3 regions of the Arthrobacter sp. LjRoot78 genome follow, and region 2 is predicted to be linked to each of the others. Evidence: riboswitches for the same ligand, from Rfam matches in the RefSeq annotation. Region 2 holds a riboswitch; each other region holds the start of a gene.
The links. Region 2 has a riboswitch for cyclic di-AMP ahead of ACSQ1X_RS11840 (NlpC/P60 family protein). Riboswitches for the same ligand answer to the same signal wherever they lie in the genome.
Positions count from the first base shown of each region.

Region 1 (5,652 bases), 1.7 Mb from region 2:
GGAATCCGGCTGCGGCGCGGCCTCGGCGGAATCCGCTGCTGCATAGTCCATTGCCAGCGCCCGCGCCACGCCCATGGCAGCCTGCATGGAAACCGAGTCCGGAGCCTGCCCCGAACCCGACGCCATACCCGCTGCGAAGCCGGCGATGAACGTGGTCAGCGGCGCCGCCGGCCGCACCACAGAGTGGGCCGCGACCCCGGCCAGAGCCAATACTTCATCGACGTCCACCTCGACGTCCTCCAGCTCGAAGGCTTGCAGCAACGCCCGGCACCAGTCCTCCAGCGTTTCGTCCTGGCTTTTCACCGTTGCCTCCAAACTCAAATTCAGTTGCGGTGCCAACGCCCGGTCCCACCCACGGTGGCTTATGACCCCTGGCGGGACACCCCTAGCGCGGTGGCATCGTCCCAGGTATCCACGTCATCGGTGGCACCGGAGGGGACGGTAACTGTCCGCACGTCAAGCCTAGCAAGGAGGGCGAAGACTGATGCCCCCGTGAGGCCTCCGCTCTCCCCCAGTTCGCTCACGGCGCGTTGTAGCGCAGCTGTGCCATAAAAGCCCGCAAGCGGCTGTTTGCGGCCATCAGGCGAGGCGGACATGACTCCGTCGTAGCCGGCCGCGCCGCTACCGGCCTCGGCCATGGTGAGCTGAAGCGCGGCAACGGCCTGGTCGGCTTTGGGCATGTCGCAAGCCAGGACCAGGGTCATCGCTGCGCGCAACGGACCGCGTGCGCGCTCCAAGGCGGCCAGGCCAGCGCCTATGGCTGCCGCCGGGCCGGCAAACGCTGGCTCCTCCCGGCACGACAGGACACCGGCGGGCAGTCCGCCGGGATCAGGTCCCACCACCACCACCGCTCCCGCCCCCGTGGCTGCCGTTAGCGACCGCGAAAGGAGGGTGGCGCCGTCGAACACCAACTGGGACTTGGGCACGCCGCCCAAGCGGGATGACCGCCCGCCGGCCAGGATTAAGGCATCAAACTCCACAGTGCCAGCCTAGCGATGCGGGCTGGGACCATGGAACCGTGAAGCCTTAGAAACCGTGGAGCCTTAGGCGGCTGATTCGGGCAGGAGGAAAGGGTCCCACGCGGGCGTGGGCTTTTCCAGTTCCTTGATCTGCCAGATCGTGCCGTGCGGAGGCGCGGGCACGAACCTGAGTTTCCAGCCCATCTCGGCAGGCGTGTGGTCGCCCTTCACGTTGTTGCATCGAAGGCAGGCGGCCACCAGGTTCTCCCAGGAATCGGCACCGCCCCTCGATTTCGGGTGGACGTGGTCAATGGTGTGTGCTGCCTTACCGCAATAGGCGCAGCGGTGGCCGTCACGGCGCAGCACGCCCCGGCGGCTCACAGCCGTGATGGTGTTGTACCGGGGCCGGATGTAGCGGTTTAGGAGTATCACGGACGGACGGCCCAGGATCTCCTGCGGCCCGACGACAGGATCGTCGCCTTCGGCCACCACGCTAGCTTTTCCGGTCAGCACAAGAACCAGCGCCCGGCGGAAGGTCACAACCGCCAGCGGTTCATATCCAGCATTAAGAACGAGTGTGCGCATGCACATACCTCTTCACGGCCGCACCCGTCAGGGGCTCGAGGGCCGGCTGCCCTCTGCTTGTCCGGGCTATGGATCGACAACACAAGAGTAAACACTCAAGTGCCCTATCGCCGAATCGGCTCTTTACCATAGACTCCGTGTCGGCAAAAATTCACCTGCCGGAAACGCAGAAGGACCCCTGCCCGAGGGCAGGGGTCCTTCTGTTACGCGTGAACCGGGGTATTAGCCGCCGACGCGGATGAAGACCGGACCGGAACCAACGTTGACGCTGAACAGCGAGGTGGTTCCGCCGTTCCAGCCGCCGTGAACGGCCTGGCCGTTGCCGACGTAGACAGCGATGTGGGCCATGCCCATGCCGCCGTTCTCGTAGTACGCGAGGTCGCCCGGCTGTGCCTCGGCGGCGCTCACGGTGCGGCCCAGGGACAGGTAACCTGCCGGCCAGCCGTGGTAGTTGACGCCGACTGCTGCAAGCGCGTTGGTGGCGAGGGCGGTGCAGTCCTGCGCGACACCCAGCTGGGCGTAGGCGGCGGCAGCAATCGCTGCGCCGTTTCCGCTGGCGGCGGCGGGTGCTGCAGCTGCAGGGACGGCCGGGGCCGACACGGTCGCGGCAGCGGCAACCGGAGCAGCCTCGGGAGCAGCTTCCTGGACCTCGACGACAGGCTTGGGAGCCTCGACGACCGGAGCCGGGGAGGTGGAGACCGCCGGCTTCTCGAAGGAGATGGCGATGCTGGAAGCGGCCGAGATGTTGGCCGGAGCAGAGGACTGCACTTCCAGGGTGGAAGCAGAGGTTGCTTCGCGCTGAACGTTGGTGTCGGCAGCGTTGGCTGCGATACCGCTGGTCAGGACCAGGCCGGAAGCTGCAGCGATAACCGCAGCCTGACGGCCCATGCCGCCGGCGTTGTCGCCGACAGCCTTGGCAATGACAGCAAGCGAGTTGGTTTTGGTAACCTCGGCGCGGTGCCGTGCGATCGCACGAGTAGTCATTATTTCTCTCTTTCGTTTTCCTCAGACTGCGTGGCAGGCCGCGGTTTTTGGACGCTCCGGCATCTTGGGGGTACGCCGGAACGGCCCGAACAGGTTTATTTAGCGAAGAACGCGCGCTTCAGCGACGGGAAACCCGGGATGTAGCGAAGCGCCGCGTGTTCTAGCGAAGCGTGTAGAACGCAGAAGTGCCCGTGGCGGACACAGCGTGCAGGATCGTGCCCTGCGACGGGTTCAGCGCGCTGATCATCATGCCGTTGCCGACGTAGATGCCAACGTGCGCACCGCCGTTTTGCATGACCAGGTCGCCCGGCGCCGGGGTGGCGGTGGGTGTCATGGCGGTCCATGCATTGGTGCGGGGGATGCTGATGCCAGCCTGGGCGTAGACCCACTGGGTGAAGCCTGAGCAGTCCCAGCCGCTGGGAGTGGTGCCGCCCCAGACGTAGGCGCTGCCAATACCGGTGTACGCGATGGCGGCGAGGCCCGATGCTGCTGCAGAGGAGGCGGCGTCGGCAAGCTTGCCGGCCTTGGCTTCCCCGTCAGCACCAGTGGAGGTCTCGCTGGCGTCGGTACCGGTGGACTGTGCCCGGACGGTTTCAATCTTGGGCGCTGCCGTCGTGGTGACTGACGGACGCTCGAAGGAAACAGTCGCTGTCGGTTCAGCGGTTACGGCCAGCTGGGCTGACTGAGAGTCGGACTCCGTCGAAGCGGAAACACCCAGGTTGGTATCGGCGGCATTTGCCGGCATTCCAACGCTGAGGATCAGTCCGGACGCAGCTGCGATCACAGCCGCCTGGCGACCTACGGTCCCGGCGTTGGCAGTAACAGCCCTGGACACGGAGTTCAACGGGTTCGTACGAACCGTTTGCGCACGGTGGCGCGCAGAAGTGTTGCGTGTAGACACGAAGGTAGCCTCTCCCAATGCCTACGAGGTGAGCTGTCGGATTCGGATGGGAGTCACCCGGCCGCTCGGCTTCCTGGGAAGCTTTTGCGACTTAACCCCAAGGTCTTCTTGCGAAGACCAAAATTGGTTCCCCCGCCTCTGCCAGACGATGTCATGCGAACGGACCTTGAGCGGTGGCAGAGTTAGGCAATCCACTCAAGAGCGCCAACTTCGGAAAAGTTGGCGTGCTCTAAACGGTACAGGAATTCCGAACGAATGTCACATTCAGGTCACGGCATGTCACAGGAATGCGAGAGTGACCCATCGCTTGGGTCAGAGCCAGCCGGTGGGGTCAACGACTTCGCCGTTGACCATCACTTCGAAATGGAGGTGGCAGCCGGTGGAAGCGCCGGTGGTCCCGCTCAGGGCCACAACGTCGCCGCGGCTGACCTTCTGGCCGACCTGGACGCTTGAAGACGAAAGGTGGTTATACGTGGTTTCGAGGCCGTTGCCGTGGTCAATCACCACCCGGTTTCCGCCGCCGTAGGGGTGCCAGCCGGAGAACGTGACCGTTCCGCTGGCGGCAGCCAGGACGCTGGTGCCGCACTGTGCCGCGTAGTCCTGGCCCCGGTGGAACTCACCGGCTCCGCCGGTTATCGGGCTGACCCGGAAACCGAAGGGCGAAGCGGAAACCAAGTGTTCGAGCGGCGCCCCGAGGCTCCCGGCGGAAGCAGCGCGGGTGATGGTGCCCGCGGACTGCGCGCTCAGGAGCTGCTTGAGCTTGCCGTCGGGATCGCCCTTGGTGGCGACATAAGTGCGGTTGAAGTCAATTTTGGCGCCGGCAGCAGCGGAAACCTCCGGCTGCGCGGCAACTGAGGCGGCGACACCGGCATTCCCGGTGTCCGCAGTGGACATCATGGGACCGGTCGACGGGACGGTCACGGTGAGGACAAGTCCGGTGGCGGCAAGGGCAATGCCGGCCTTCTGACCCACGCCGCTCGCCGAAGCGAAGTCCGTTACCTGGCTGAACAGGCTGCGGCGCCGGCGTGCATCACGGTGTGCATCGCGCGGCCTGACCGTCATTACGGCTTCGGCCACAGGGTACTCCGAAGCGGGACCGGTCGCCCTGCGGCGGCCCCTGACGGTCTGCGTGGTCAAGAAATATCCTCTCTGGAGAGCCTGCGAAGTTAGCTGTCGGATTCGGGTCAGAGAGTGCAAAGACCCGGTCCGCCAATGCAAGGCGTCCGACACAGGTCTCCCTAGGGAATCCTTCGTCGGAAGTGGCTTGCTGCTGACGGACTTCACCCCAAGGCCGTATTTCAACGGCCGGTTGTGGTTCCTCCGCCTCTGCCAGGAGGTGGTTCGCACACTGATCCGCTGGCAGAGCTCGGCTTCGGATCAGGTAACGCTTTTGTATCGGCGCTAGTGCTCAACTATAGGCGATTAATCAGCGCGGTAATAATTCCGTTATCTGGGTCTCAGTACGTTGTAGGTGGTCCTACAAGGGCGCAGTTAGCTGACCGTAACAAACACGTGGGCCGCAACCTCGGGCGGCAACTCCAGGGCGCCTTCGATCTCGGGCACACGCACGGAGATGTACTCCCCCACGCGCTCCAGTGCGAGGGACGCCCCCGGCCGGATTCCGCCTTCATCCAGCTGCACCAGCAACTCCGGCTCAACCTGGATGGGCTCGGCCAGCCTGCTCACCGTGATGCGCGAGTCGGCTCCGTACCCGGTCATGGCCTCAAGGAGGTTCACCACACCGTCGGTGAACGCGGGAGTTGGCTGACCACCGAGCGCCGCCAGGCCTGGAATGGGATTGCCATAGGGGGATACCGTGGGGTGGTTCAGGAGTTCGAAGATGCGACGCTCCACCCGCTCGCTCATGACGTGTTCCCAGCGGCACGCTTCGTCGTGGACGTACGCCCAGTCGAGTCCGATGACATCGGCTAGCAGCCGTTCCGCGAGGCGGTGTTTGCGCATGACTTCGGTGGCGCGTTTCCGGCCGGTTTCGGTGAGCTCAAGGTGCCGGTCCCCCGAAACAACCACCAGTCCGTCACGCTCCATGCGCCCGATGGTCTGCGAAACGGTGGGCCCGGAGTGGCGCAGCCGTTCGGCAATCCGGGCGCGGAGAGCCACGATGTTCTCTTCCTCAAGCTCCAAGATTGTCCGAAGATACATCTCCGTGGTGTCGATCAGATCGGTCATCCAGCTCAGCTCCTCGAGCACAGTCCTTGCGTCAGT
Region 1 covers NZ_CAXUTG020000001.1:861,043-866,694, reverse strand. Annotated here, with positions in the region: gene ACSQ1X_RS04130 (DUF6457 domain-containing protein) at 1-303, opposite strand, end outside; gene mobA (molybdenum cofactor guanylyltransferase) at 363-980, opposite strand; gene ACSQ1X_RS04120 (HNH endonuclease) at 1,044-1,544, opposite strand; gene ACSQ1X_RS04115 (NlpC/P60 family protein) at 1,767-2,528, opposite strand; gene ACSQ1X_RS04110 (C40 family peptidase) at 2,689-3,363, opposite strand; cyclic di-AMP (ydaO/yuaA leader) riboswitch at 3,434-3,593, opposite strand; gene ACSQ1X_RS04105 (M23 family metallopeptidase) at 3,742-4,566, opposite strand; cyclic di-AMP (ydaO/yuaA leader) riboswitch at 4,570-4,781, opposite strand; gene ACSQ1X_RS04100 (metal-dependent transcriptional regulator) at 4,921-5,616, opposite strand.
Region 1: another riboswitch for cyclic di-AMP. It lies ahead of ACSQ1X_RS04110 (C40 family peptidase); the one in region 2 lies ahead of ACSQ1X_RS11840 (NlpC/P60 family protein).

Region 2 (5,652 bases):
GCTGGGTGAGCTGGCGGACCCCCTCGCAACCGACGTCGTCCGTCCCTTGATCGCAGGCCTGGAAGGGCAGGCAAGGGCACGTGCGGACGTTGTGCTGGACCGCTGGGCGGGGGATCCGGATCCGTGGCTGAGGCGGGCAGCCGAGCTGTCGCGGGCGGACGCCCCTCAGCCGCCGGCCCGGCGCTCCACCACCCCGTAGGCCTTGCCCTCCAGGAACTCCCAGTCCGTCACCACCATGAACCCGAGGGCGCTGACGCGGTCGTTGAGGACCAGGACGTCGAAGCCGCCGTCCCGCGGCTCCGCGTCCCACGTCGCCACATGGAGCTCCTTTCCCTCAAGGATCAGGAGCTCGGTATTGACGTCGAAGTCCTCCTGCGGCTGATCGCTCAGCTGGCAGATCGCCACGCAATAGTGTTTCACTCTTCGCCCACAGATCCGGCGCGGTCGGTGCGTTCATTCCGGTCCACCGTCCGGCCTCCTATGTGATACGGATTCCACGGGACGGTGACCAAGTGACGATTCCCCCTTGGAAGTTTTGGGCCACGACACCACCGGCGCCGACGTACTCGTCACTGGTTGGATACCCGAGCTGGCCGTTTTCCCAGCGCTGTGCTGCCCAGGCGGCGCCGATGGCGCCCTTGGTGCTGTGGGCACCTGTGACCGCGGACCAGTGGACCTGGCCTCCCTGGAACACCTGGTAGACGCCACCATTCTTGAGTCCCGGGATCTCGTCGCTGACCGGGTAACCCAGCGCTCCGTTTTCCCAGCCTTGCGCGGACCATGCCGAACCTATGGCTCCGAGGGTGGCGTGTGCCCCCGAGGCTGGCGACCAGTGGATCTGGCCGCCTTGGAAGACCTGGTAGACGCCGCCGCCCTTCAGGCCGGCGACCTCGTTTGTGAGGGGGTAGCCAAGTTTTCCGTTTTCCCAGGACTGCGCGGCCCAGGCTGCACCGATGGCACCTCTGGTGCTGTGTGCCCCCGAGGCTGGTGACCAGTGGATCTGGCCGCCTTGGAAGACCTGGTAGGCGCCGCCATTCTTAAGCCCCGCGATTTCATTCGTAAGCGGGGAACCGAGAAGCCCGCCGCCTGAGCCTTGGGCAAGCCAGGCCGCTCCGATGGCGCCGCCCACCACAGGTCCGCTGGGAGAGGGCGATGGAGACGGGGAGGGGGAGGGGGAAGGCGACGGTGAGGGAGAAGGCGATACCGGGGACTGGCCCAATGCCTGTGCGACTGTGCGGACCGACGTCGTACCGTTTGCTGTCCGTGCGGCCAGCCATGTGACGAATTCCTTGAACAGTGCGGGGCTGATCGACAGGGACGGGTCCGTTCCGTTGGCAATCTCGTGGAAGGTCAGCTGCAGCCAGCCGCCGGTTGTCTCCGCGTTGGTGACGGTGGCCTGCAGGTCCGCCAGGCTCCACGTGGCGGCCACCTGGTCCGGTGCCCTGGTGACCATGGGTTCCTGCGGCGGTAGCGTTTCGGCCACAGGGCAGTCGGCGCAGCTGGCAGGAGAGCGTATGTCGCCGAGGCCCCGGGAACTGGCGTACCCACAGCCGCTGACTGCGGACTGGGCCGTGGCATTCACCGCAGCGAAGGGGTAGGCGAAGTTGCGGACGGTGAAGCCCCAGCCTTCGAGGGTCGACTTGCTGTTGCAGGCCTCCGCGCTCGCGGCCGCTGCGCTGAGCGTTGTCATGTCTGGATGGGTTACGCTGTGGCCGGCGATCTCGTTGCCGTCGGCGGCCAGAGTCTGCAGGTTCGCCCGGGTCAGGAACCCGGACTGGTCCACAAAGGACGTGGTGATGAAGAAGGTTCCCACCAGACCGTGGGCTTTGAGCTCCTGCGCGGCGGCCAACTGGCTGCCGAGGCCGTCGTCGAACGTCAGGCTGACGATGGTCGGCCCCGCGGCCTTCGATGTGCCGGCGACACCCACCACCGTGCTGACAGCCAGCAACAGCGCTCCCAGGATGGCGACCCAACGCCGGCCGTGACTAGCCCCGGCCGTAGGCTCTGGGAGTTCCGCGACATGACGTGGCTGGTTGTGGACAGAACGATTTGACCAACGCATGATTCCTCCAGGCGTGTGAGTCCCCCCGCAAGAACATGCACGTAGACTACGCCTCGCGGCGTCAATGGAAAACACTCGAATTTGACAAACCGCAGATCCAAGTATATGTAGCGTGCCGCTACCTGCTTGTAGCAGCGCGAGCCGGGCCACAGCGGTGCCGGGGGAGGGCCCGACGGCCCCGTTACCTTGATGTGACATCCCAACGGTGGCCCGCGTACGGTGGAACGGTGCCCGTTGTCTCAGATACCGGCACTCCCGGGCGGATTGCCTAACCCTGCCGCGGTCCGGGATCCGATCGAAACCATCCGGCAGGGACGGGGAAACCACTATTGACCGGCAGAGTTCGTGCTGGTCTTCGGGGTGAAGCCGCACGCCATCCGCAACGCGGAAGGGCGCTGCGGCCGGGTGTCTCCCATCCGAATCCGACAGCTAACCTCGCAGGCATCGGGAGAGGTTAATTCATGCTTTCACGCAAACTGCCCGCTCATCATCGGTCAACCGCGCCCGCGGGGCGCTCCAGGTCCACATCGGCCGGGGGCCGGAGCAGGGCCGGCCGGCAGGCTGCGGTCATAGCCGCTGCCTCAGGCCTGGTCCTGTCCAGCGGCATGGCGGCCCAGGCCGCTGAAGCCCCGGCGGAACGTGACTCAGCGCCGGCGTCCGCCCCCGACATCAATGCCCAAGTGGGTGCCCCGCTCAGCGCTGATTCCCATGTCAAGATCAGCTACGAACGTCCGGACGTCAGCACCACCCCCGCCCCCGTGGAGGTATCGGTCGAAGAGCCCGTCCCGGCAGTGGCGGCAGCCCCCGCGGCGGCTCCGGCGCCTGCCGCTCCTGCTGTTTCCGTGCAGGTCCAGGCCGCGGTGCCCGCTCCCGCCCCGGCGCCTGCTGCCGGCGGTGTCAACGCCGCCATGGTTTCTGCCGCCTACGCGCAGCTGGGCATCACCCAGGACTGCACCGCCATGGTGGAAAAGGCCCTTGGCTCAGCCGGCATTCCGGTCGGGGACCTGGGACCCATGCAGTTTATGAACTATGGCTCCGTAGTGGGGGAGCCCCAGCCCGGCGACATGGTGGTGCAGTCCGGCCACGTCGGCATCTACATCGGCGACGGCCAGGTGATCAGCGGCGGAATGAACGGCGTAAACGCCACCGTCACGCACCCGCTGTCCTGGCTGACGGCCACCGGCGGCGTGACCTTCGTCCGCGCCGGAGCCTAGCCTCCCCGCTGCTTCTTCAAGCGGGCGTAACGGCCGGCGATCAGCTGCCTTGGGGGCAGCAGGTCGCCGGCCTTCCGCGTATTCGTGGCACAACGGCGCACACGGGTACCTCAGGGCGGCGAGATGGTGAGCTGGGCCGTGCTCTCGCCTTCCGCGAACTTGATGCGCAGCAGCGCGTCGCGGGTGTCCGCCGGAAGGGTGAAGCGGACGCCACCCGACTTGCTCGAATCACCCGCGACCAACTCGTTCAGGCCGGGATCGGGGGAGTAACTGACGCCACCGACGTTCAGCCTGAACGTTGAGTCCCAGAAGTTCAGGTCATACCGGCCGTGGTTGGTGCACCTGAGCGTGAGGGTCAGTGCGATTTTGCCGGACACATCGGGGCGCGCACTGGCGTTGAGAATTTCATATTCGACGTCGGCGGCCCGGTACGTGCGTTCGGCTGGCAGGGCTACCTTCCACTCCGCGCGGTTACCTGTGCCGGACCCGGGGGCGGACGTCGACGCACCAGCGCCCGGCTGTGCGGCGCCGGTGGAAGCGGCCGGGGAACCCGTACCGGAGGCGCTCGCCGTCGAAGCGGCGGGACGGCCGGCGTCGAACATCCCCAGTTGCCCCATCCCGAGCAGCAGCCCCGTCACAGCGGTGATCACAGCTGCTGCAGCGGTCAGCAGGCCGGGCAGCGTAGCCCACCAGTTGTTGGGTTTTTCCTCCGCCATAGCCGTTCCCCCTCGGTCCCGTGTCAAGGTCAGTTCAGTCGTATCCCGGCCGTACACCCTCGAACTTCCAGTGCGCAACGGCCCTGTTATCCCCGCCCCGAGACTCGTACTCTGGTTCTTGGAGGTGATTGCCATGAAGGCAACCCAGGGAGACCGGATCACTATCCGGGGCAAGACGGTCGGATCGTCGGAGCGGCACGGCCAGATCGTTGAGGTTCACGGCGCTGATGGAGCGCCGCCGTATGTGGTGCGATTCGACGACGGCCATCAAACCACTGTCATCCCCGGCCGGGACTTCGTGATTGACAGGATCCACCCGCAGCAGTGAACCCGCAGTAGTGGCCCCGCAGCCAACCGGGCTGTTGTACGCCCGGCCGCTTCGGTTGCTTCGGCGCGGCCGGTTACTCGGGGGACTTGGCGAACACCGCGGCGCTGACGAACTCCACCCCGGTGAAGGGTTCGTCGCCTTCGACCCACGCGTCATGGCCTGGCGGGATGCTGTAGGAATCATGAGCGGCGATGTTGATCTGGTTGCCGTCAGAGGTCTGGACCACGAGTTTGCCGGAAACGCAAAAACCGACATGGCTGAGCTGGCATGACTCGGTCTTAACGACGGGCTTGATGCACTCGGACCAGCGCCAGCCGGGTTCAAATTTGAATCTTCCGATGGTGTAGGCGTCGACGGATACAAGATCCACTTCCGTCTTATCGGGGCGGCGCTGTTCGTCCGGAGAATTGTGGGACTTAACTGCGAGTTGAGCGACAACATTCGTGGTCATGGCTCTCTCCATCAATCAGAATTGCGGATGGGGCTGTCCGGGCCGCAACGGCGACCGGCCAGCGGACTCGGCTTGCCAGGCTTGAACCCGCGCGGCGAACCGATGTAGCGATCGTCTTACGATGCCCAGCTTCCTCCGATCCCGGATTCTTGTCGAGACCCCGTGGCGGAACGCAGCCGGCCGCCCGCCGGCAGCCCCGACCTAGAAACTGGACGAACTTCCGGACCCGGAAAAACTGCCGCCACTGGCGCCATAGCCGGTGGTGCTGCCGCCGCCGCGGGCCGTGCTGACGCTGCCCACGCCTGTGCTGAATCCGGTATTGAAGGCCGGGACCGAGAAGAAGTAGTACGACGGATAGACCGTGCCCAGGATGCTGGGCTCGTAAGCGCGGCCGTGCTTGGCCTTGGTGCCCGCCTGGGCGGTTTCCATTTCCTCGCGCATCATTTTGGCTTCCCGCTCGTTCTTCGCGAAGCCTGCAATAACGGTGTCCGCGTGGTTCTTCAGCAGTTCGGTCAGATGCGTCCGGGCATCACGCAACCGGTCCAGGGCAGTTTCGGGGCTGATGGTGCCCTCGGCGAGTTCGGCCGACCAGCGCTCGATGTCACGTTGGCTCTGCTCGCGGAGAGACCGGAGCGCCGCAGCTGTCGCCGAGTCGCCCTCGGCATGGCGCTTGCTGAGCATCTGTTCGATGGCGGCCAGGTCGCTGCGGAACGGCGCCAGCTGCCGGTCCCACGCAGGTGCCCACGCCGATCCGCGGTTCAGCAGGGCGTTGGTGTCGGCTATGACGTCATCGAGCGCATCCAGTTCCGCAGACGCGTCGGCATAATTCCGTACCAGCTTCAGGTTGGGCCGCCGTCCCATGGCCCGCGGAGTCAGCGCGT
Region 2 covers NZ_CAXUTG020000001.1:2,553,701-2,559,352, reverse strand. Annotated here, with positions in the region: gene ACSQ1X_RS11855 (DNA alkylation repair protein) at 1-199, shown strand, start outside; gene ACSQ1X_RS11850 (hypothetical protein) at 166-405, opposite strand; gene ACSQ1X_RS11845 (polysaccharide deacetylase family protein) at 479-1,948, opposite strand; cyclic di-AMP (ydaO/yuaA leader) riboswitch at 2,328-2,520, shown strand; gene ACSQ1X_RS11840 (NlpC/P60 family protein) at 2,524-3,276, shown strand; gene ACSQ1X_RS11835 (hypothetical protein) at 3,387-3,992, opposite strand; gene ACSQ1X_RS11830 (DUF1918 domain-containing protein) at 4,126-4,320, shown strand; gene ACSQ1X_RS11825 (cupin domain-containing protein) at 4,394-4,771, opposite strand; gene ACSQ1X_RS11820 (DUF5129 domain-containing protein) at 4,973-5,652, opposite strand, start outside.

Region 3 (5,652 bases), 1.8 Mb from region 2:
TCCATGACTAACAACCTTCCCCAGCTCACCCACCCGGACGGCTCCCCCATCCGCGCCCTGGTGGTTGACGACGAACCCAGCCTCTCCGAGCTCATGAGCATGGGCCTGCGGATGGCAGGCTGGTCCGTGGCTGTCGCAGGAGACGGTCCCGAAGCCGTGAAACTGGCCAAGGAGTTCCGGCCGGATGTCCTGGTGCTGGACGTGATGCTCCCGGGGTTCGACGGCGTTGAGCTGCTCACCAGGATCCGCGCCTTCGCGCCGGAGGTGCCTGCGCTCTTCCTGACGGCGAAGGACGCTGTACAGGACCGCATCCTCGGGCTGGCGGCCGGCGGCGATGATTACGTCACCAAGCCCTTCAGCATGGAGGAGGTGCTCCTTCGCCTGCACCGGCTGGTCCAGCGCTCCGGAGTGGCAGCCATGGACACCGCCGAACTTGTAGTGGGCGACCTCGTCCTCAACATCGACACACGTGAAGTGACCCGCGCCGGCGAGGAACTGCAGTTGACGGCAACCCAGTTTGAACTCCTCCGTTACCTCATGGAAAACCCCAAGCGCGTGGTCAGCAAGGCCCAGATCCTGGACCGCGTGTGGGACTACGACTTCGGCGGCCAGGCCAACATCGTGGAGCTCTACATTTCCTACCTGCGCAAGAAGGTGGATGCCACGCACCCGCCCATGATCCACACGGTGCGCGGCGCAGGCTACGTCATTAAACCGGCGGATTGAGGTGCCCACGCTTTCCGGCGAGATCCGCAAGGACCGCCGCCGCTTGCTCGATCCTTCCACCTGGCACCTCCGCACGCGGCTGGTTCTGGTGGCCATGGCATTGCTCGTGGCCATCTGCGGCGCAATTGGCCTGTTCAGTTACGCGTCCATGGATTCCTTCCTGACCAAGCAGCTCGATGATCGCCTGAGCCAGGCCTCAAGGCTCTCTAACGAGGCCGGACGGCCACGGCTCGGCAACCCCGCCGGCAGGCCTGATCCGCTGGAGGGCAGGGGCCAAGGTGTGGGGACCTTGATCGCCCGCATCGACAATGGCACTGTCAGCAGCGCCGGGTTCCTCGCGAGCGATGCCACGCCGTCTTCCCTGTCCCCCGAGGATGACCAGATCCTCCTGGCGCTCCAACACGACGCAACGCCGGTTGACCGGACCCTGTCCACCGGCTCCTACCGGCTGGTGGCAGTGGAGGCTCCATACGGGGACGTGATCATCACCGGACTCCCCCTCGATGAAAAACAGAACACCCTCAGCTCCTTGGTGTGGACCATGGTGATCGTGTCGATGGGCGGGCTCGCCCTGATCGGCCTTGCCGGAACTGTGCTGATCCGCCGCACCATGAAACCCCTTGAGCAGCTGTCCGAAGTTGCGACGCAGGTTTCCCAACTGCCTCTCGACGCCGGTGAGGTGGCCCTCGCAGTCCGGGTGCCGTCGTCGAACGCGCATCCTGGAACTGAAGTGGGCAGCGTGGGCTACGCCCTCAACCTCATGCTGGACAACGTGTCCCAGGCACTCGAGGCCCGGCAGCAGAGCGAAACGAAGGTGCGCCAGTTCGTTGCCGACGCCTCGCACGAGCTGCGCACGCCGCTCACCGCCATCCGCGGCTACACAGAACTGATGCGGATGACCGAGGACTTTACGCCGGACGGCAAGAAATCCCTCGCCAGGGTACAGAGCCAGTCGGAACGGATGACCACCCTGGTGGAGGATCTCCTGCTGCTGGCCCGGTTGGATGAAGGCCAGCCGCTCAAAATCAGCGACGTGGACCTGACCCAGCTGGTGGTGGAAACCGTCAGCGACGAGAAGGTCATGGCGCCGGACCGCATCTGGCAGCTCGAATTACCCGACGAGCCCGTTGTGGTCCGCGGCGACGCCAAGCAGCTGCACCAGGTGCTGGCCAACCTGCTTTCCAATGCCCGCAAGCATACGGACCCCGGAACCACCGTGGTCACCGGCGTGATGCGGTCGGCCGACGGCAGTGTCGTGGTGACCGTAACGGACAATGGTGCAGGGATTCCGCCGGAGTTCGTCGGCCGGGTCTTTGCCCGCTTTGCCCGGGCGGACGCCGCCCGCACGAGTCCGGCCCGCTCCGCTTCGGGCTCGGGAGCCACCGGGGCCGCTGCGTCCGAAGGGACCAGCGGCCTGGGCCTCTCGATTGTGCAGTCCATTGTGGAAGCGCACGGCGGAACCGTCGAAGTGAATTCCCGCCCGGGACGCACCGAATTCGCCCTCCGCCTGCCGTGCGAACCGCCGGCAGCTTAGCTCCGGGCGCATCACTGGCAAGCCAGCTGTTCCGGCGCAAGTCAACGCGCCGTCGTCGTGACCCTCGTTACCTAAATGTGACTTAAGCGCAAGAGTCCTGTAGCGTTTTTAGAGTGCGGCAACCGTTATAGCCGCATATCCGGATGGACGCCAAACTCTGCCGCTACCCGGATTTCCTCATGATTAGGCAGAGGCGGGGGACCCAGGTCTCCGGGCATTTTGCATAGCCGCCCTCGGGGTGAAGCCGACACGTGAAGTTCCGTGCGGCCGGATGACCTCATCCGAACCCGACAGCTAACTCCGCCGGCATCGAGAGGCAACCATGACTAAATCCACGCTAGAAGTACGTCCGGAGCGCGCTTCCGACGAGTCCAAGGCGCCTGCCGAACGCTCACGCCACCGCGCCGAACCAGCCACCACCGCGTCGCCAATGTCCCGGATTGCTGCCGGATTGCAGGGCTCAGGCCGGCGGGCCGCAGTAGTAGCCACGGCCTGCGCCGTCCTGATCGGCGTCGGCGCCGCCGGCCAGGCCTCAGAACCTGCAGCCCCGGCAACATCTGCAACGGGCGAAGCCAGCGCCGCTACCGCAAACGCCGAGTCGAAGCTCGCGTTCGAAAAGATCCTGGTCTCCGCCATGCCCGCCCCGGCCTCTGTCAGCCTGACAGCGCAGTCGTCCGACGCGCAACCGGCATCCGAGGAGAAGTCCGCACCGGAAGCACCGGCACCCGCGCCTGCACCTGCACCGGCTGCGGCCCCCGCACCGGCTCCTGCCCCGGCACCGCCTGTAGCCGTCGACGATCCCGCAGCTGCCCAGGCGTATGCCGCATCGCAGCTCGGTACTTACGGCTGGGCGGCTGACCAGATGCAGTGCCTGACCACGCTGTGGACCAAGGAATCGGATTGGAAGACCACTGCCACGAATGCCAGCAGTGGCGCCTACGGCATTGTCCAGTCCCTGCCGGCCGAGAAGATGGCCAGCGCCGGGTCCGACTACCTGACCAACTTCCGCACCCAGATCAATTGGGGCCTGAACTACGTCAAGGAACGGTACGGCTCCCCCTGCGGCGCCCTGAACTTCCACTACGCCAACAACTGGTACTAAGCCGGCGCATCTTCGCCAGGCTTGGTCTGCATGAGCCGGAGGCCCCGAATCCACGTGGTTCGGGGCCTCCGGCTGTCTGACAGCACATTTCTCCCGCTGGTTCGCCCGTGTCCCTACCCTCATTCCTGGAGCCACAAGGTTTTCACAAGGTTGTGGAGTGACTCTGGGTCGCCGCCGCTTTCAATCGTCTTCCAAGCGGCTGCCGGCCCCAGGGCCGTCGTCAAGATGCAGGGAGCACAACAATGAAAAAATGGTTAGTTCCGACGGCCGTCCTGGCCTCAATTTTCGCAGCCGCCGCTCCGGCCGCGGCTGCGCCTTCCGGCCCGCCGCATCCACCGCTTCAAACTGAGTACATCTTTCACTGCGGCCAAGCCGCAGGTGGCTTCGACATCGAAGCCACCGTGACCGGGCGGGTCAAGGACATCGTTATCCCGGGGGACAGAGTCATTTCCGTAGCCCCGAACCTCAACGTGACCCTGACTAACGATGCCGGTGAGACGGTTAGTTATGTCATCACGGGCGCGTCCCACATCCAATTCGTGCCCACCGCCACGGATCCCGACAGCGTCGAATTCAAGTCGACCGGCCGGAACCTCCTTTCATTCGCCGATACGGACCAGGCTGGCGAGGACGTTTCCGGTGTGGTGCTCGTATCGGGCAACTTCAACTTCGCCGTCACCGGGGACTTCCAAACGGAAATCCGGAGGTACTCGGGACCTGGCACGGTCATCGACGTCTGCGCCGTACTGGCCCCCTAACGAACCCAACCGCGGCGGCGGTGCGTCCACCAATGGCGGTGGGCGCACCGCCGCCGTTTCCTTGCACGCTTCCGCACCCGGCAAATCCCACAGCAGCTGCACAGCTTTGGCCTAAATCCTTCATATGCGCCGGTCCCATAGTGGAACCATGACGCTCACAGACCAGTCCGCGGGAACACTGCTCCAACTGCCATCGCAGCCGCGGGCCGCCGTCGACGTCCCGCCCGGCAGCGTTTCGCCGCCCGCAACGGGGAACACCCGCCGTGCCCCGATCGACACCAGGACCGCGGGGGATTCAGGAACCGCCATCCCCGTCCTTGATGTTGTCCTCCCGGTCTACAACGAGGAACGGGACCTGGAGCGGTCCCTGCGGCGACTGCACAACTATCTGCTCGGCACCTTCCCGCACCCGTTCCGGATTACCGTGGCCGACAACGCCAGCACCGACAGCACTCTTAAGGTGGCTGAGCGCATCGCGCGTGAACTCCGCGAAGTCAGCGTGGTGCGGCTTGCCGCAAAAGGGCGTGGCAACGCCCTTCGCACCGTTTGGCTGGCTTCGCCCTCACCCGTGCTGGCCTACATGGACGTGGATCTTTCCACCGATCTGGCAGCGCTCGCCCCTTTGGTGGCGCCACTCATTTCCGGGCACTCCGATCTGGCCATCGGAACCCGGCTGGCGCGCGCTTCCCATGTGGTCCGCAGCCCTTGGCGTGGTTTCATTTCACGCGGCTACAACCTTCTGCTGCACGCGCTGATGGGTGCACATTTCAGCGATGCGCAGTGCGGATTCAAGGCAATTCGCGCAGATGTTGCCCGCCGCATCCTTCCGCACACGGCGGACAACGAGTGGTTTTTCGACACCGAGCTGCTGATCGTGGCGGAAAAATGCGGACTCCGCGTGCACGAGGTTCCGGTTGACTGGACATGCGGTGCCGACGCGGGCGTGGACCTGCTGCACACGGCCCTCGCAGACCTCCGCGGGATGGGCCGCCTTATCCGGGACTTGGCGGCGGACCGCATTCCGGTGCGGGAGCTTCGTTCCGAACTCGCCCGGGTTTACGCCCCCGTCGCTACGGCGGCTACGCTTCCCTGAGCCACGCCATGGCTGCCGTCGGACAGGTGAAATAGCGCGTTGGTGCGGCAGGAGCGTTGATGCTGAGGAAGAAATTGGCCATGGCCCGGTCCACCGGGGACGATCCGAGGAGCGCCACCCTCGCTACGGTGCTGGGGCGGGCAAAGACGCGCCGGGCCCCCCGGCTCATGGACGCCGTCGCAGCCATATCCACCAGCATCGGAAACGAACGCCCGCGGCTCAGGTCATTGACGGCTGCCATGACAGCCAAGGCAGCTTCCTCGCAGATAGCCAGGCCTGGAATCCATTGCACATGCAAAACGCCGGTGCGCAGCTGAACAATGCCTCTGTCGCCGGCAATCGGGATCTCGGTCATCCTATCCCCCCAAGATAGTTTCAGACGTCCCTCCCGAGACTACTGGACCGAAAACCGGTTTGGGGTCAGAACCGGAAGGAAATC
Region 3 covers NZ_CAXUTG020000001.1:708,084-713,735, reverse strand. Annotated here, with positions in the region: gene ACSQ1X_RS03450 (response regulator transcription factor) at 1-726, shown strand, start outside; gene ACSQ1X_RS03445 (HAMP domain-containing sensor histidine kinase) at 728-2,260, shown strand; cyclic di-AMP (ydaO/yuaA leader) riboswitch at 2,409-2,583, shown strand; gene ACSQ1X_RS03440 (hypothetical protein) at 2,583-3,362, shown strand; gene ACSQ1X_RS03435 (hypothetical protein) at 3,605-4,120, shown strand; gene ACSQ1X_RS03430 (dolichyl-phosphate beta-glucosyltransferase) at 4,269-5,213, shown strand; gene ACSQ1X_RS03425 (DUF7793 family protein) at 5,200-5,568, opposite strand; gene ACSQ1X_RS03420 (HAD-IA family hydrolase) at 5,634-5,652, opposite strand, start outside.
Region 3: another riboswitch for cyclic di-AMP. It lies ahead of ACSQ1X_RS03440 (hypothetical protein); the one in region 2 lies ahead of ACSQ1X_RS11840 (NlpC/P60 family protein).